DNA from 4 places in the Ectopseudomonas khazarica genome. Region 3 is predicted to be linked to each of the others. Evidence: predicted binding sites of a transcription regulator. Region 3 holds the regulator's gene; each other region holds the start of a gene.
The links. Region 3 encodes sigma-54, which starts transcription at its own class of promoters, with help from an activator protein. Its sites were predicted from a motif close to ANTGGCATNNANNTTGCTNT; they were not measured.

Region 1 (4,211 bases), 1.6 Mb from region 3:
CCAGCTGCTCGTCGGTGGCGCCGAGGTTGTCGAACAGGTCGAAGATCTGGTCGATGACCCAGTCAGGACGCGCGCCCGGACGGTCGATCTTGTTGACCACGACGATCGGACGCAGACCGGCCTTGAACGCCTTCTGGGTCACGAAGCGGGTCTGCGGCATCGGGCCGTCCTGAGCGTCGACCACCAGCAGCACGGAGTCGACCATGCTCATCACACGCTCCACTTCACCGCCGAAGTCGGCGTGTCCGGGGGTGTCGACGATGTTGATGTTGTAGTCGCCCCACTTCAGTGCGGTGTTCTTCGCCAGAATGGTGATGCCGCGCTCTTTCTCCTGGTCGTTGGAGTCCATCACGCGCTCGTTTTCCGCTTCTTTGCGGTCGAGGGTGCCGGACAGACGCAGCAGTTTGTCGACGAGGGTGGTTTTGCCATGGTCAACGTGGGCGATGATGGCGATGTTGCGCAGATTTTCGATCACTGTGTGTATCTCGATCAGAGGATTCGGTGTGTCGCCCAGCCTGGACGACGAATATGAAGAAAAGGGGATCAGCGCCCGAGGTCGGGAGGGCGATGGCGGATACTCCCGCCATTGAGCCCCGGCGTTCTATGCCGGACGATAAACGCGCACATTGGCATGCCCCTCGCTCAGCAGGTGGTGGGCATGCAGGCGACTCATCACGCCCTTATCGCAATACAGCAGGTACTGGCGATTCTCATCCAGTTCCTTGAATTTGTTGTTCAGCGCATAGAAGGGCAGCGCCTGCACTTCGACGCCGGGCACCTCGAGCGGCTCGTCTTCGGCGGCATCGGGATGGCGGATGTCGATGACGATCTGTCCGGCCAGCGCCTCGGAAACGGTCTCGACCTGCACATCCTTGCCCAGCTCGTCGATCACCCGATCGATCGGCAGCTGGGTCGCGCGCTCCAGGGCACGCTCGAGAATGGCCATGTCGAACTGCGCTTCTTCCTTCTCCACGCGGTAACCACGCGCCTTGGTGGTCGGGTTGACCGAGATCACCCCGCAGTACTCGGGCATGTTCTTGGCGAACTCGGCGGTGCCGATCTGCGTGGCGGTATCGATGATGTCCTGCTTGTGGCTGGCGATCAGCGGGCGCATCACCAGCATGTCGGTGGCCGAGTCGATCACCGCCAGGTTGGTCAGCGTCTGGCTGGACACCTGGCTGATCGCCTCGCCGGTCACCAGCGCCTCGATATCCAGGCGCTCGGCCACGCGGGTCGCGGCACGCAGCATCATGCGCTTGAGGATCACGCCCATCTGGCTGTTGTCGACCTTGGAGAGAATCTCGCCGACCACCTCTTCGAACGGCACGCTGATGAACAGCACGCGCTGCGAGCGGCCGAACTTCTGCCAGATATAGTGCGCAACCTCCATCACGCCCAGCTCATGGGCACGACCGCCGAGGTTGAAGAAGCAGAAGTGGCTGACTAGGCCGCGGCGCATCATCTGATAAGCCGCCACGGTGGAATCGAAGCCGCCACTCATCAGCACCAGGGTCTGCTCCAGCGAGCCCAGCGGATAGCCGCCCAGGCCTTCGTGGCGATGGTGCACCACGAACAGGCGCTGGTCGCGGATCTCCATGCGCACTTCGACTTCCGGCTTCTTCAGGTCGATACCGGCGGCAGCGCACTCCTGACGCAGTCGGCTGCCGACATGGCGCTCGACATCGATGGAGCTGAACGCATGCTTGCCGCCGCGCTTGCAACGCACGGCGAAGATCTTGCCCGGCAACTGGTCGGCGTAATGGCGCTTGCAGTGCTCGGTGATCTCGTCGAGGTCACCCAGCGGGTACTCGTTGACTTCGAGGAACAGACCGATGCCCGGCGTGTTGCGCAGGCGTTCGGTCATCTCGGCGAGCAGGCGCGGATCGTCCAGGTCGGTCTCGACCTCCAGGTTGTCCCACACACCGGTCACCCGCAGTGCGGGGTCGAGGTCGCGCAGCACGGCACGGATGTTCTTCCCCAACTGGCGGATGAACTGCTTGCGCACCGGGCGACTCTTGATGGTGATTTCAGGGAAAACTTTGACGATCAGTTTCATGGATAAGGCGCCCGCTCGAGGCGACGAAAAAACAGGGGCGCGGATTATAGCGGAAATTGCTCAAGCTTTGACCAAAAATACTGCAACGAACACTACGCGCACCAAAATCGGGCATTGCCATAATTTACAGCCCCATATCAGTGCAAATATCTCCAGGGAAATTCCGCGCAGCCGGCGCCATGCCTGAGTTTCCAGGCTTCTGCCCAATACAGGGCACTGGCATGCAATTTGCTCCCTTGTGAGGCAGGTCGCCCTGACGGACTATCCCGCCGGGCTTCACCGTACATTCGAGGCTCATAGATAGGAGCCTTTTCCACCTGGAGGACAACATGTCTAAGGCTGTTCAACTGATCAAAGAACACGACGTGAAGTGGGTAGACCTGCGCTTCACCGACACCAAGGGCAAGCAGCACCACGTGACCATGCCGGCCCGTGACGCCCTGGACGAAGATTTCTTCGAGCACGGCAAGATGTTCGACGGCTCGTCCATCCATGGCTGGAAAGGCATCGAAGCCTCCGACATGATCCTGATGCCGGTCGACGAGACCGCCGTACTGGATCCGTTCACCGAAGAACCGACCCTGATCCTGGTCTGCGACATCATCGAGCCGAGCACCATGCAGGGCTATGACCGCGACCCGCGTTCCATCGCCAAGCGCGCCGAAGAGTTCCTGAAGTCCACCGGCATCGGCGACACCGTATTCGTCGGCCCGGAGCCCGAGTTCTTCATCTTCGACGAAGTCAAGTTCAAGTCCGACATCTCCGGCTCGATGTTCAAGATCTACTCCGAGCAAGGTTCCTGGATGACCGACGGCGACGTCGAAGGCGGCAACAAGGGTCACCGCCCGGCCGTCAAGGGCGGTTACTTCCCGGTTCCGCCGTGCGACCACGACCACGAAATCCGTACCGCCATGTGCAACGCCATGGAAGAGATGGGCCTGGTCGTCGAAGTGCACCACCACGAAGTGGCCACTGCCGGTCAGAACGAAATCGGCGTGAAGTTCAACACCCTGGTCAACAAGGCTGACGAAGTTCAGACCCTGAAGTACTGCGTGCACAACGTGGCCGACGCCTACGGCAAGACCGCCACCTTCATGCCGAAGCCGCTGTACGGCGACAACGGCTCGGGCATGCACGTGCACATGTCGATCTCCAAGGACGGCAAGAACACCTTCTCCGGTGAAGGCTATGCCGGTCTGTCCGAGACCGCCCTGTACTTCATCGGCGGCATCATCAAGCACGGTAAGGCCCTGAACGGCTTCACCAACCCGTCGACCAACTCCTACAAGCGCCTGGTTCCGGGCTTCGAAGCACCGGTCATGCTGGCCTACTCGGCTCGCAACCGCTCCGCCTCGATCCGTATCCCGTACGTCGCCAGCCCGAAAGCCCGCCGCATCGAAGCGCGCTTCCCGGACCCGGCTGCCAACCCGTACCTGGCCTTCGCCGCTCTGCTGATGGCCGGTCTGGACGGCATCCAGAACAAGATCCACCCGGGCGATGCCGCTGACAAGAACCTCTACGATCTGCCGCCGGAAGAAGGCAAGCTGATCCCGCAGGTTTGCGGCAGCCTGAAAGAAGCCCTGGAAGAGCTGGACAAGGGCCGCGCGTTCCTGACCAAGGGCGGCGTGTTCTCCGACGACTTCATCGATGCCTACATCGAGCTGAAGAGCGAAGAAGAAATCAAGGTACGTACCTTCGTACACCCGCTGGAATACGACCTGTACTACAGCGTCTAAGCCAGTGCCGCGCCGCCTTCGGGTGGCGCGTTCGAAAGCCCCGCCCGGCCCTGCCAGGCGGGGCTTTTTTCATTTCAGAGGCAGACGCGGCGCAGCTGATTTAGGGCCGGGCATCACAGCCACGACGCCCTGCGCTTGCCAGGAATCCTCAGCAGTGCAAGGCTTAGCGCATCATCCGCGGAAGGATCGGCCCATGCGCCCGTTACTCGCCTGCCTGTTGCTCGCCCTGGCCCTGCCGGCCAGCGCGCAGATCTACAAATACACCGACGCCAACGGCAACACGGTGTTCACCAATCAGCCACCGGAAGGCACGCCCAGCGAGAGCGTCACCCTGCCGCGCACCAACACGGTCGACATGAAGACGCCGAACGTCCCGGCCGACCAGAAGCACGACAGCGACACCAGCCAGAGCGCAGCGC
Region 2 (4,211 bases), 750 kb from region 3:
GATGACGCCCCAGACGATCAGGCTGGCGATGAACACCCAGGCGAAGATGCTGGCGATACCCAGCAGCTGCGCGCCCAGGGAAGCGTCGCTGTTGGTCAGGCAGACGGCCAGCAGGCCCCAGATGCCGACCACGCCGTGCACGGAGATGGCACCGACCGGATCGTCGATCTTGATCTTGTCCAGGCCGAGGATGGAGAACACCACCAGCACGCCACCGACGCCGCCGATCAGGGTGGCCTGCAGGGCGCTCGGGGTCAGCGGTTCAGCGGTGATGGCAACCAGGCCAGCCAGGGCACCGTTCAGCGCCATGGTCAGGTCGGCCTTGCCGAACAGGATGCGGGCGACGATCAGTGCGGCGATCAGACCACCGGCGGCGGCCATGTTGGTGTTGGTGAACACCTGGGCAACGGCGTTGGCGTCTTCGATGGTGCTCATCTTCAGCTGCGAGCCGCCGTTGAAGCCGAACCAGCCCATCCACAGGATGAAGGTACCCAGGGTCGCCAGCGGCAGGTTGCAGCCCGGAATGGCGTTGACCTGGCCATTGGCGCCGTACTTGCCCTTGCGAGCACCCAGCAGCAGCACGCCAGCCAGAGCAGCGGCAGCACCGGCCATGTGCACGACACCGGAACCAGCGAAGTCCAGGAAGCCGGCTTCGTTGAGGAAGCCCGAGCCCCATTTCCAGAAGCCCTGTACCGGGTAGATGAAGCCGGTCATGACCACGGCGAAGGCCAGGAAGGCCCACAGCTTCATGCGCTCGGCAACGGCACCGGAGACGATCGACATGCAGGTCGCGGCGAACACCACCTGGAAGAAGAAGTCCGAACGGGCCGAGTAGTACGGCGCGTCGTCGCCACCCGCGAGAACGGCTTCGGCGGTGTTCTCGTCACCGATCAGGAAGCCCAGGCTCGGGAAGATGCCGCCTTCCGGGCTGGAGTACATGATGTGGTAACCGATCACCAGGTACATGACGCTGGCAACGGCGTACAGGGCGACGTTCTTGGTCAGGATCTCGGTGGTGTTCTTGGCGCGGACCAGGCCGGATTCGAGCATGGCGAAACCAGCCGCCATCCACATCACCAGGGCACCACAGATCAGAAAGTAGAAGGTATCGAAGCCGTACTGCAATGCAGTCAATGCTGTGTTATCCATGTTTCACCTCTTGCCGGCGCTTTCGTTGTGCGCTGTTCGGTTAGAACGTCCAGGTTGGCGCCGGACGCGTTCCGTATGCTTTACAAGTCTTTGTCACGCTTGCCCTGGATGACCGGGCCCCCTTGCACCGCAAGGCGATCAGGCATTCCCATCACTAGGCAGCGCGCAAGACCCGAGAGGGTCTGGCACGGCAGAGCGGCGAGGACCTCGCCAGCTCCGGCATTCGCCCTCGAAATCGGCGCAAGAGCAGAATTCGAGGACAAAAGGGCTCCTAGCCCTGCGAAAGTTCGCAGAGTCATGGGTTTCACTCCTGGGGCGTGGGGTTCGGAGGCGGTTTAGATCGCGTCGGTATCGGTTTCGCCGGTACGGATGCGAATCGCCTGTTCCAGGTTGACTACGAAAATCTTGCCGTCACCGATCTTGCCGGTGTTGGCCGCCTTGGTAATGGCTTCGATCACGCGGTCCAGCTGGTCGTCAGCGATGGCCACGTCGATCTTCACCTTGGGCAGGAAGTCGACCACGTACTCGGCACCGCGATACAGCTCGGTATGGCCTTTCTGGCGGCCGAAGCCCTTGACCTCGGTGACGGTAATGCCCTGCACGCCGATCTCCGACAGCGACTCGCGCACGTCGTCGAGCTTGAACGGCTTGATGATGGCAGTGACTAGCTTCATGAAACTCTCTCCCGTGTAAGGTGGACTTGCCCCAGGAATTACGAACCCGGTTCAAGTCTAAGCGCAGTGTCTGGCTTTTGTAATGCACCGACCGCCCCAGCCTGGCGTGGTCGATACCCACCAACCGCTCCCGACGAAACACTCCCCCGCTTCGTCCGACACACCGGTACTGCATCGGTGCATGCGTCGCTGGGGTCTAAGCAGAAAGCTTGCCATCTCCATAAAATCGCCATCTTTCAGGGCCTTACCGTCACCTTGGGGCCACGAGCCATGACCCAGGCGGAAGCGGACGCACAAAATTGGTGCAGAGACGCGCCTGGCGGCGCTCTCAAATCGTGCAGCCGCTCGCCAAACGCCCTGCCAGCACCTGCGTGGTACACTGCCGGCCAACTGCACCCGGAACCTGACCATGCTGCCGCCCAAAGCCCTGCTCGACACTCTCAGTAGCCACGCCTCGCGCCTGTTCAGCGGCGACAGCCCGCTGCCGCGCGCAGAACTGGAAGCGCAGTTCAAGGCCCTGCTGCAAAGCGGCTTCAGCAAGCTGGAACTGGTCAGCCGGGAAGAGTTCGATAGCCAGATGGTGGTTCTGGCCCGCACCCGCGCACGCCTGGAGGCGCTGGAAGCCAAGGTCGCCGAGCTGGAAGCCAAGCTGAACCCACCCGCCGATTGAGCCGCCGGGCAGCGAAGACGCAGGTCGTTTTCAATGCCCCTGCCAGGTGGGTCCTGATCAAGGAGAGATCATGTCCCTGGCCATCGTTCACAGCCGTGCCCAGATCGGTGTCGAAGCGCCTGCCGTGACCATCGAGGCCCATCTGGCCAATGGTCTGCCCGCCCTGACCCTGGTCGGCCTGCCGGAAGCCGCGGTCAAGGAAAGCAAGGACCGCGTGCGCAGCGCCATTCTCAACTCGGCATTCGACTACCCGAACAGGCGCATCACCCTCAACCTGGCACCCGCCGACCTGCCGAAGGATGGCGGGCGCTTCGACCTGGCCATCGCGCTGGGCATTCTCGCCGCCAGCGGCCAGGTGCCCTGCGCGTCCGTCGCCGACTACGAATGCCTCGGCGAGCTGGCGCTGTCCGGCGCCGTGCGCCCCGTCCAGGGCGTGCTGCCTGCGGCGCTGGCCGCGCGCGATGCCGGGCGCACCCTGCTGGTGCCACAGGCCAACGCCGAAGAGGCCAGCCTGGCGTCGGGCCTCAAGGTGATTGCCGTCGAGCACCTGCTGCAGGTCGCCGCGCACCTGAATGGCAGCGCCCCGCTGCAACCCTACGTGGCGCAGGGCCTGCTGCGGCAGACCCTGCCCTACCCGGACCTGGCGGAGGTCCAGGGCCAGCTGGCGGCCAAGCGCGCCCTGCTGGTGGCGGCAGCCGGCTCGCACAACCTGCTGCTCAGCGGCCCGCCCGGTACCGGCAAGACCCTGCTGGCCAGCCGCCTACCCGGGCTGCTGCCCCCGCTGGACGAAAGCGAAGCGTTGCAGGTCGCCGCGATCCATTCGGTGGCCAGCCATGCGCCGCTGCAGCACTGGCCGCAGCGCCCCTTCCGCACCCCGCACCACAGCGCTTCCGGGCCGGCGCTGGTGGGCGGAGGCAGTCGCCCGCAACCGGGCGAGATCACCCTGGCGCACATGGGCGTGCTGTTCCTCGATGAATTGCCGGAGTTCGACAGGAAGGTGCTCGAAGTGCTGCGCGAGCCGCTGGAGAGTGGCCATATCGTCATCGCCCGGGCGCGGGACAAGGTGCGCTTCCCCGCACGGTTCCAGCTCGTCGCCGCCATGAACCCGTGCCCCTGTGGCTATCTCGGCGACCCGAGCAACCGCTGCCGCTGCACCCCGGAACAGATTCAGCGCTATCGCGGCAGGCTCTCCGGGCCGCTGCTGGACCGCATCGACCTGCACCTCACGGTCGCCCGTGAAAGCACCGCGCTGGAGGTGGCCCCGCAGGACGGCGAGAGCACGGCGCAGGCTGCTGCCAAGGTGGCCATAGCCCGTGACCGACAACTGCAGCGCCAGGGCGTGGCCAACGCCTTTCTCGACCTGCCAGGCCTGCGCCAGCACTGCGCGCTGCAGGCAACGGACCGCCAGTGGCTGGAAAGCGCCTGCGAGCGCCTGGGCCTGTCCCTGCGCGCGGCCCACCGCGTGCTGAAGGTGGCCCGCACCCTGGCCGACCTGGCGCAGGAACCGCAGATCAGCCGTGCCCACCTGGCCGAAGCGCTGCAGTATCGGCCCAGCGTCGGCTAGCCGGCGGTCAGCGAAAGCGCTCGACTTCCTGGCGCAGCTGCGCTGCCAGGCGGTCCAGCTCGCGCGCGGTGTCCGCCAGGTTGGCGACCACTTCGCGCTGCTCGCCGTTGGCCTGGGCGATGCTCTGCAGGTTGCTGCTGAGCACGTTGGCGGT
Region 3 (4,211 bases):
ACAGGTGCACATCGGTGCCCTTGCCGGCCGCGAGCATCATCACGGCCATGATGCTCTTGCCATCGACCAGGCTCTCCGGGCTTCTGCCAATGCGCACCTGGCAGGGGTAGGTCGTGGCCACGCCAACGAACTTGGCCGCAGCACGTGCGTGCAGGCCGAGCTTGTTGATGATGGTGATATCGCGTGCTGGCATCGCGGCGGGGCTCCTTAGCTGAGGTCGCGGTGACGCACCTGGACGTTCTTCAGTTTCTCTTTCAGTGCCTGGCTCAGGCGGCTGGCCAGGTAGACCGAACGGTGGTGACCGCCGGTGCAGCCGATGGCGACGGTCACGTAGGCCCGGTTGCTGGCGGCGAAGCGGGGCAGCCACTTGTCCAGATAGACGAGAATGTCCTGATACATTTCTTCCACTTCCGGTTGCGCCGCCAGGTAGTCGATCACGGGCTGGTCGAGGCCGGAGTAGTCGCGTAATTCGGGTTTCCAGTAGGGATTGGGCAGGCAGCGGGCGTCGAACACCAGGTCGGCGTCTACCGGCATGCCGCGCTTGAAGCCGAAGGACTCGACCAGAAATGCCGTGCCAGTTTGTGCCTGGCCCAGCAGGCGGAGCTTGAGGGCGTCGCGCAACTGGTACAGGTTCAGGCGTGTAGTGTCGATTTTCAGGTCGGCGCGATCGGTGATCGGAGCCAGCAACTGGCTTTCGTAGGCGATCGCCTCGGCCAGCGAGCGGTTGTCATTGGTCAGCGGGTGGCGCCGGCGGGTTTCCGAGAAGCGCTTGAGCAGGGTGTCGTCTTCGGCATCGAGATAGAGCACGTCGCAGCGAATGTTGCGCTGGCGCACTTCGTCGAGCAGTTCGGGAAAACGCTTGAGCTGGCTCAGCAGGTTACGTGCATCGATGGATACCGCGACCTGTGGCAGGAGCATGTCGCTGTGCGGCAGAAAGCGTTCCGCGAGATCAGGCAGGAGGCCGGCTGGCAGGTTGTCGATGCAATAGAAGCCGTTGTCCTCAAGGACATCGAGGGCGGTGCTCTTGCCCGAGCCCGAGCGACCGCTGACGATGATCAGGCGCATGCTTATTGACCGTTCTGAGTGTCCACGACCACTTGGTAAAGGTCTTCGCCGCTTGAGGCATGGCGCAGACGTTCACGTACGTCGCCGCGGTCGAGCATGCTGGCGATCTGGCGTAGCAGCTCGAGGTGAGCGTCGGTTGCGGCTTCCGGCACTAGCAGTACGAACAGCAAGTCGACCGGGGCGCCGTCGATGGCGTCGAAGTCCACTGCGGTGTCCAGATGCAGCACGGCGCTGATCGCTTCACTGCAGCCAGCCAGGCGACAGTGAGGAATGGCGATGCCGTTGCCGAAACCGGTCGAGCCGAGTTTCTCGCGGGCAATCAGGCTTTCGAAAATGTCCTGGGCATCCAGGTCGGGAAGATCGCGGGCGACCAGGTTGGCGATCTGTTCGAGCACGCGTTTCTTGCTGCCGCCCGGCACGTTCACCAGGGAACGGCCGGGGGTCAGGATGTTTTCAAGTCGGATCATGGATGGGGAATGTCAGCGGGCCGTGGCGCCTTGCAGGCGGTCGAGCTGCTTTTCCTTGTGCTTGATAAGTTGACGGTCAAGTTTGTCGGCCAACAGGTCGATGGCTGCGTACATGTCCTGATGTTCGGCGTTGGCGACCACTTCGCCGCCTGCAACGTGCAGAGTCGCCTCAATCTTCTGCTTGAGTTTCTCGACCTCCATGGTCACCTGAACGTTGGTGATCTTGTCGAAGTGGCGTTCCAGTCGGCCCAGTTTCTCGCCGATATAGTCACGCAGGGCGTCGGTCACATCCAGCTGATGTCCACTGATGTTGACTTGCATACCGCTTTCTCCTTGTTGCCTTGTGTAAGAGACGGGTCTCGTGCGACCCGCCACCGGAACACGTTGGCTTGGAGGCCCAGGCCTCCAATCGATCTGGCCTACATCAGTCGCTTGCGCTCACTGGAGGGCGCTATGCCGAGGGACTCGCGATACTTGGCGACCGTCCGACGGGCGACTTGGATGCCTTGTGCCTCCAGTAAACCAGCGATCTTGCTGTCACTCAACGGCTTTTTCGCGTTTTCTGCCGCGACCAGTTTCTTGATGATTGCGCGGATCGCGGTGGACGAGCATTCGCCCCCTTCGGAGGTGCTGACGTGGCTGGAGAAGAAGTATTTCAGCTCGTAAATGCCACGCGGGGTGTGCATGAACTTCTGCGTGGTCACGCGCGAGATGGTCGACTCGTGCATGCCGACCGCTTCGGCGATGTCGTGCAGGACCAGCGGTTTCATCGCCTCGTCGCCGTAGTCGAGGAAACCGCGCTGGTGCTCGACGATCTGCGTGGCCACCTTCATCAGCGTTTCGTTGCGGCTTTGCAGGCTCTTGATGAACCAGCGCGCTTCCTGCAACTGGTTGCGCATGAAGGTGTTGTCGGCGCTGGAGTCGGCTCGCTTGACGAAGCCCGCGTACTGCGCGTTGACGCGCAGGCGTGGCATGGCTTCCTGGTTGAGCTCCACCAGCCAGCGATCATTGTGCTTGCGCACGATCACGTCCGGTACCACGTATTCCGGCTCGCTGGATTCGATCTGCGAGCCGGGGCGCGGATTGAGGCGCTGGATCAGGTCGATGACCTGGCGCAGTTCGTCTTCCTTGAGCTTGGTGCGCCGCATCAGCTGGGCGTAGTCGCGGCTGCCGAGCACTTCGAGGAAGTCACTGACCACACGCTGCGTCTCGCTCAGCCATGGCGTGCCGGCAGGCAGCTGGCGCAGTTGCAGCAGCAGGCACTCGCGCAGGTCGCGCGCGCCAATGCCGGCCGGTTCGAACTGCTGGATGCGATGCAGGACGACCTCGACTTCGTCTTGCTCGATGTCGAGTTCAGGGTCGAAGGACTCGGTGACTTCTTCGAGGGTTTCTTCGAGGTAGCCGTCGTTGTTGATGCAGTCGATCAGGGTGGCGGCGATCAGGCGGTCCTTGTCGGACATGGGCGCCAGGTTCAGCTGCCAGAGCAGGTGGCTCTGCAGGCTCTCGCCGCTGGAGGTACGGGTGGTGAAGTCCCACTCGTCATCGTCGTTGCTCGGCAGGCTGCTGGCGCTGGTCTGGTAGACGTCTTCCCAGGCCGTGTCGACCGGCAGTTCATTGGGAATGCGCTCTGCCCACTCGCCTTCTTCCAGGCTGTCCACCGTCGGGGTGGATTCCTGGTAGCTGTCTTCCTTGCTGGGGGTGGGGGCGGCGCTTTCCGCGCCGTCGGCCATGGGGTCGCTGTTGTCGAAGTCGTCGCCGTCTTCCTGGCGCTCGAGCATGGGGTTGGATTCCAGTGCCTCCTGGATTTCCTGTTGCAGGTCCAGGGTCGACAGTTGGAGGAGGCGGATAGCCTGTTGCAGCTGCGGTGTCATCGTCAGCTGCTGGCCCATCTTGAGGACTAGCGATGGTTTCATTGCAGACCTTAATTTACTGGCGAGTTACGCCTTCCACATCAGGGCGCCGAAGCGCCGCCAGGAAGCAAATTATATGCCTGAATTTCTCGTTCTTGCCTAGGGGGTGCAATATTTCTGTAGCGAAATAGCCTGCGCCCTACAGGCGGAACTCGTGGCCCAGATACACCTCTTTCACCGTCTGGTTGGCGAGGATGGTCTCGGCGTTGCCTTCGGCGATCAGCTGGCCGTCGTTGACGATGTAGGCGGTCTCGCAGATGTCCAGGGTCTCGCGCACATTGTGATCGGTGATCAGGATGCCGATGCCCTTGGCCTTGAGGTGATGGATGATCTGCTTGATGTCACCTACCGAGATCGGGTCGACGCCGGCAAAGGGTTCGTCGAGCAGGATGAACTTCGGGTTGGTGGCCAGGGCTCGGGCGATCTCCACGCGACGCCGTTCGCCACCGGACAGGCTCATGCCCAGGCTGTCGGCGATGTGATGGATGTGGAATTCCTGCAGCAGGCTTTCCAGTTCGGCCTGACGTCCAGCGCGGTCGAGATCCTTGCGGGTCTCGAGGATAGCCATGATGTTGTCGGCTACCGAGAGCTTGCGGAAGATCGAGGCTTCCTGCGGCAGGTAGCCGATGCCGGCGCGAGCACGGCCGTGCATGGGTTGATGGCTGACGTCGACGTCGTCGATCAGCACGCGACCCTGATCGGCGCGTACCAGGCCGACGATCATGTAGAAACAGGTGGTCTTGCCGGCACCGTTGGGGCCCAGCAGGCC
Region 4 (4,211 bases), 2.4 Mb from region 3:
TCTCGATCTGTCGATCGCCACCGGCCGGGCGCCGCTGAGTGATCTGAAAACCAGTTTCGTGATCATCACCGAGTACAACACCAAGGTTCAGGGCTTTCTGGTGCGTTCGGTCGAGCGCATCGTCAACATGAACTGGGAAGAGATCCATCCACCACCCAAGGGCACTGGCCGCGACCATTACCTGACGGCGGTCACGCGGATGGATCAGCAGTTGGTGGAAATCATCGACGTCGAGAAGATCCTCGCCGAGGTCGCGCCCACGTCGGAAGCGATTTCCGCGGGCGTCATCGACGAACAGGTGCAGAGCCAGGCGGTGACCAAGCACGTCCTGATCGTCGATGACTCCTCCGTGGCGCGCAAGCAGGTTTCCCGCTGCCTGCAGACCGTGGGTGTCGAGGTCACTGCGCTGAACGATGGCCGTGAGGCACTCGACTACCTCAAGAAAATGGTGGACGAAGGCCGCAATCCCGATAAGGAACTGCTGATGCTGATTTCCGATATCGAGATGCCGGAAATGGACGGCTATACACTGACCACGGAGATTCGCAGCGACCCGCGCATGCAGAAGTTGCATATCCTCCTGCATACTTCGCTCTCGGGCGTGTTCAATCAGGCAATGGTGAAGAAGGTCGGCGCTGACGATTTCCTCGCCAAGTTCAAGCCGGATGATCTGGCGGCGCGCGTGGTCGATCGCATTCGTGTGTCGGATGAGGGCTAAGAGAACGTCTCTTGGCAAACATTATGGTTGGTGAGGCTGCATTAGTGTCTTCGGGTAATTTGGATTTCGAGCAGTTCCGGACTTTCCTGGAAAAGGCCTGCGGTATCCTGCTTGGCAGCAACAAGCAGTACCTGGTCTCCAGCCGTCTGAACAAGCTGATGGAACAGAACGGCATCAAGACCCTGGGTGAACTGGTGCAGCGCATGCAGAGCCAGCCCCGGGGCGGATTGCGTGAGCAGGTGGTCGATGCCATGACCACCAACGAAACCCTGTGGTTTCGTGACACCTATCCGTTCGAGGTGCTCAAGAGCCGGGTACTGCCTGAGCTGATCAAGGCCTACCCGTCGCAGCGGCTGCGCATCTGGTCGGCGGCCTGTTCGTCCGGCCAGGAGCCGTATTCGCTGTCGATGTCCATCGACGAGTTCGAGCGGACCAACCTGGGGCAACTCAAGGCCGGTGTGCAGATCGTGGCCACGGACCTGTCCCCGTCGATGCTGAGCAACTGCAAGTCCGGCGAGTACGACAGTCTGGCCATGGGCCGAGGGTTGTCGCAGGAACGCCTGCAGCGCTTCTTCGACCCCAGGGGGCCTGGACGCTGGCAGGTCAAGGCGCCGATCAAGAACCGGGTCGAGTTCCGTCCGCTCAACCTGCTGGACAGCTACGCCGCGCTGGGCAAGTTCGACATCGTGTTCTGCCGCAACGTGCTGATCTACTTCTCGGCGGAGGTGAAGAAGGACATCCTCACGCGCATCCATGCGACCCTGAAGCCCGGTGGCTACCTGTTCCTCGGGGCGTCCGAGGCGCTCAACGGCCTGCCGGACAAGTACCAGATGGTGCAGTGCAGCCCGGGGATCATCTACAAGGCCAAGTAGCCGCGACGCCGGTCGGGTATGTCAGCAACGGGAGGCCATGTGCCTCCCGTTGGCGTTTTCGGCACCCGCGCAGCGGCAATGTGCAGCGGCAACGCATGCCCGCATGGCATTGCCGCCTGGTTGCCCGTAGGCGGTAAAGCTTTGCCGCTTTGCCGCTTTCCTTTCCCTGATATTTGAATAACTCATTGATTTACAAGGGTTAAGCAAGTTGGCACAAGCTTTGCTGAATAGCTCGCAACGGTAACCAGATCGCCCCAGTGGCAAAGGTTCAGAGCATGAGCATCAATTTCGGCAAGGCACTCGGTATCCACGAACAGGCGCTCGCGTTCCGCGCTCAGCGCGCCGAGGTGCTGTCCAACAACATCGCCAACGCCGACACGCCGAACTACAAGGCGCGCGACCTGGACTTCGCCAGCGTGCTCGCCGAGCAGAATGCCAAGCAGCAGCGCGGCAATGTCAGCCTGGCGCGCACCGATGGCCGTCATATCGCGGCTGACGGCGTGGCCACCGGCGAGGCCGAGCCGCCTTACCGCACGCCGTTCCATGCCTCTCTGGACCAGAACACCGTCGACCTGCAGATCGAGCAATCGAACTACGCGGAAAACTCGGTGCAGTTTCAGGCCAGCTTCACCTTCCTCAACAGCAAGTTCAAAGGGCTGACCGCGGCCCTGCGCGGCGAATAAGGAGCGCGACCATGTCTCTTGCCAGTGTCTTCAATATCGCCGGAACCGGTATGAGCGCCCAGAGCACTCGCCTGAACACCATTTCCAGCAACATCGCCAACGCCGAGACCGTCTCCTCGAGCATCGATCAGACCTATCGGGCCCGCCATCCGGTATTCGCCACGGTGTTCCAGCAGGCGCAGGACGGGGATCGCGGCTCGCTGTTCGCCGAACAGGACGACGCTGGCCGTGGTGTTCAGGTGCTCGGTGTGATCGAGGACCAGAGCAGCCTGATGCCGCGTTACGAGCCGGACCATCCGATGGCCAATGCCGATGGTTACGTCTACTACCCGAACGTCAATGTGGTCGAGGAGATGGCTGACATGATTTCCGCCAGTCGCGCCTTCCAGACCAACGTGGAAATGATGAATACCGCCAAGCAGATGCTGCAGCGTGTGCTGACCCTCGGTCAGTAACGTATTTGAAGGGGACTAGGGATGAGCACAGTAAGCGGCACGAGTTCGGTACTCGACCAGTATCAGATCAAGCAGGACACCACGCAGAACAAGGAGCTCGGCAAGAACGAGTTCCTCAACCTGCTGGTGGCCCAGTTGAACAACCAGAACCCGCTGGAGCCGCAGGGCAACGGCGAGTTCATCGCCCAGCTGGCGCAGTTCAGCCAGGTGGAAGGTATCGAGAAGCTCAACACCAGCATGGAGTCGCTGCTCTCCGGCTACCAGTCGTCGCAGGCGCTGCAGGCCTCCTCGCTGGTCGGGCGCAAGGTGATCGTCCCCAGCGAGAAGGCGGTCGTCGATACCAGCGAGAGCTTCAAGGCGACCACCGTTCTGCCGGTCAGCAGCAGCAACGTCTACGTCAACGTCTACGACAACGCCGGTTCACTGGTGTCACGCGTCAACCTCGGCGAGCAGGCTGCCGGCAACGTCAGCTTTATCTGGGATGGGAAGAATGCCGACGGCGAAACGATGCCGCCAGGTACCTACAAGTTCGAGGCTCAGGCTACTTATGGCGACGAGACCAAAGGGCTTTACACCATGCTGCCGGCCAACGTTGACAGCGTCACCTTGGGCGGTGGCGAGCTGATGTTGAATCTGGCCGGTCTGGGCAGCGTTCCGCTTTCGCAAGTGCAGGTCATCGGCCAGTAATTATTGCCGCCGGCAGTTCCGGCAAAGGAGTCTTCCATGTCTTTCAATATCGGTCTCAGCGGTCTGCGGGCGGCAACCAGCGACCTCAACGTCACGGGCAACAACATCGCCAACGCCGGCACCGCGGGTTTCAAGCAGTCTCGCGCGGAGTTCGCCGATCTCTACGCCTCGTCGGTGCTCGGCACCGGCAAGAACCCGCAGGGCAGCGGTGTGCTGCTGGCCGACGTGGCGCAGTTGTTCAACCAGGGCAACATCAACTACACGCAGAACGCGCTGGACATGGCCATCAGCGGTAACGGCTTCTTCGTCACCAGCAACAACGGCGACATCAGCTATACCCGTGCGGGATACTTCGGTACGGACCGTGACGGCTACATCGTCAACAACTTCGGTTACCGCCTGCAGGGCTATGGCGCGGACGAGAACGGCAACATCCTGCCGGTGCGCACCGACCTGCGCGTCAACGCCGGGCAGCAGGAGCCGAAGGCGACCACCTCGGTCACCCAGACGATCAACCTGAACTCCAACGCCGTGCGTCCGGTCAACGCCGGGACCATGGCGGCGCCGACCTTCGACCCGAGCGATTCGCAGTCCTTCAACTGGTCGACCTCCACCAACATCTACGACGCCCAGGGCAACGCCCACGTCATGAGCCAGTACTTCGTCAAGAACGAGGCGCCGGCCAACAATGGCTGGGTCATGCACGTGCTGATCGACGGTGTGAACCCGCGCGACCCGAGCAGCACCCAGCCCTTCAGCTATGCGGTGAACTACGATGCCGCCGGGCAGCTGATGA

Region 1: the regulator sigma-54 is predicted to act here: its motif matches at 2,272-2,291, upstream of glnA (glutamate--ammonia ligase).
Region 2: the regulator sigma-54 is predicted to act here: its motif matches at 2,021-2,040, upstream of glnK (P-II family nitrogen regulator).
Region 4: the regulator sigma-54 is predicted to act here: its motif matches at 1,798-1,817, upstream of flgB (flagellar basal body rod protein FlgB).

Annotation. Positions count from the first base shown of each region.
Region 1 covers NZ_CP068551.1:4,798,725-4,802,935, forward strand. The annotation lists gene typA (translational GTPase TypA) at 1-475, opposite strand, end outside; gene thiI (tRNA uracil 4-sulfurtransferase ThiI) at 602-2,056, opposite strand; gene glnA (glutamate--ammonia ligase) at 2,386-3,792, shown strand; gene JLK41_RS22615 (DUF4124 domain-containing protein) at 3,986-4,211, shown strand, end outside.
Region 2 covers NZ_CP068551.1:254,815-259,025, reverse strand. The annotation lists gene JLK41_RS01200 (ammonium transporter) at 1-1,149, opposite strand, end outside; gene glnK (P-II family nitrogen regulator) at 1,485-1,823, opposite strand; gene JLK41_RS01190 (accessory factor UbiK family protein) at 2,233-2,493, shown strand; gene JLK41_RS01185 (YifB family Mg chelatase-like AAA ATPase) at 2,564-4,057, shown strand; gene JLK41_RS01180 (methyl-accepting chemotaxis protein) at 4,065-4,211, opposite strand, start outside.
Region 3 covers NZ_CP068551.1:1,008,112-1,012,322, forward strand. The annotation lists gene JLK41_RS04550 (HPr family phosphocarrier protein) at 1-193, opposite strand, end outside; gene rapZ (RNase adapter RapZ) at 208-1,065, opposite strand; gene ptsN (PTS IIA-like nitrogen regulatory protein PtsN) at 1,068-1,532, opposite strand; gene hpf (ribosome hibernation-promoting factor, HPF/YfiA family) at 1,545-1,853, opposite strand; gene JLK41_RS04570 (RNA polymerase factor sigma-54) at 1,952-3,445, opposite strand; gene lptB (LPS export ABC transporter ATP-binding protein) at 3,582-4,211, opposite strand, start outside.
Region 4 covers NZ_CP068551.1:3,431,888-3,436,098, reverse strand. The annotation lists gene JLK41_RS16355 (chemotaxis protein CheV) at 1-718, shown strand, start outside; gene cheR (protein-glutamate O-methyltransferase CheR) at 763-1,590, shown strand; gene flgB (flagellar basal body rod protein FlgB) at 1,866-2,273, shown strand; gene flgC (flagellar basal body rod protein FlgC) at 2,285-2,728, shown strand; gene flgD (flagellar hook assembly protein FlgD) at 2,750-3,415, shown strand; gene flgE (flagellar hook protein FlgE) at 3,452-4,211, shown strand, end outside.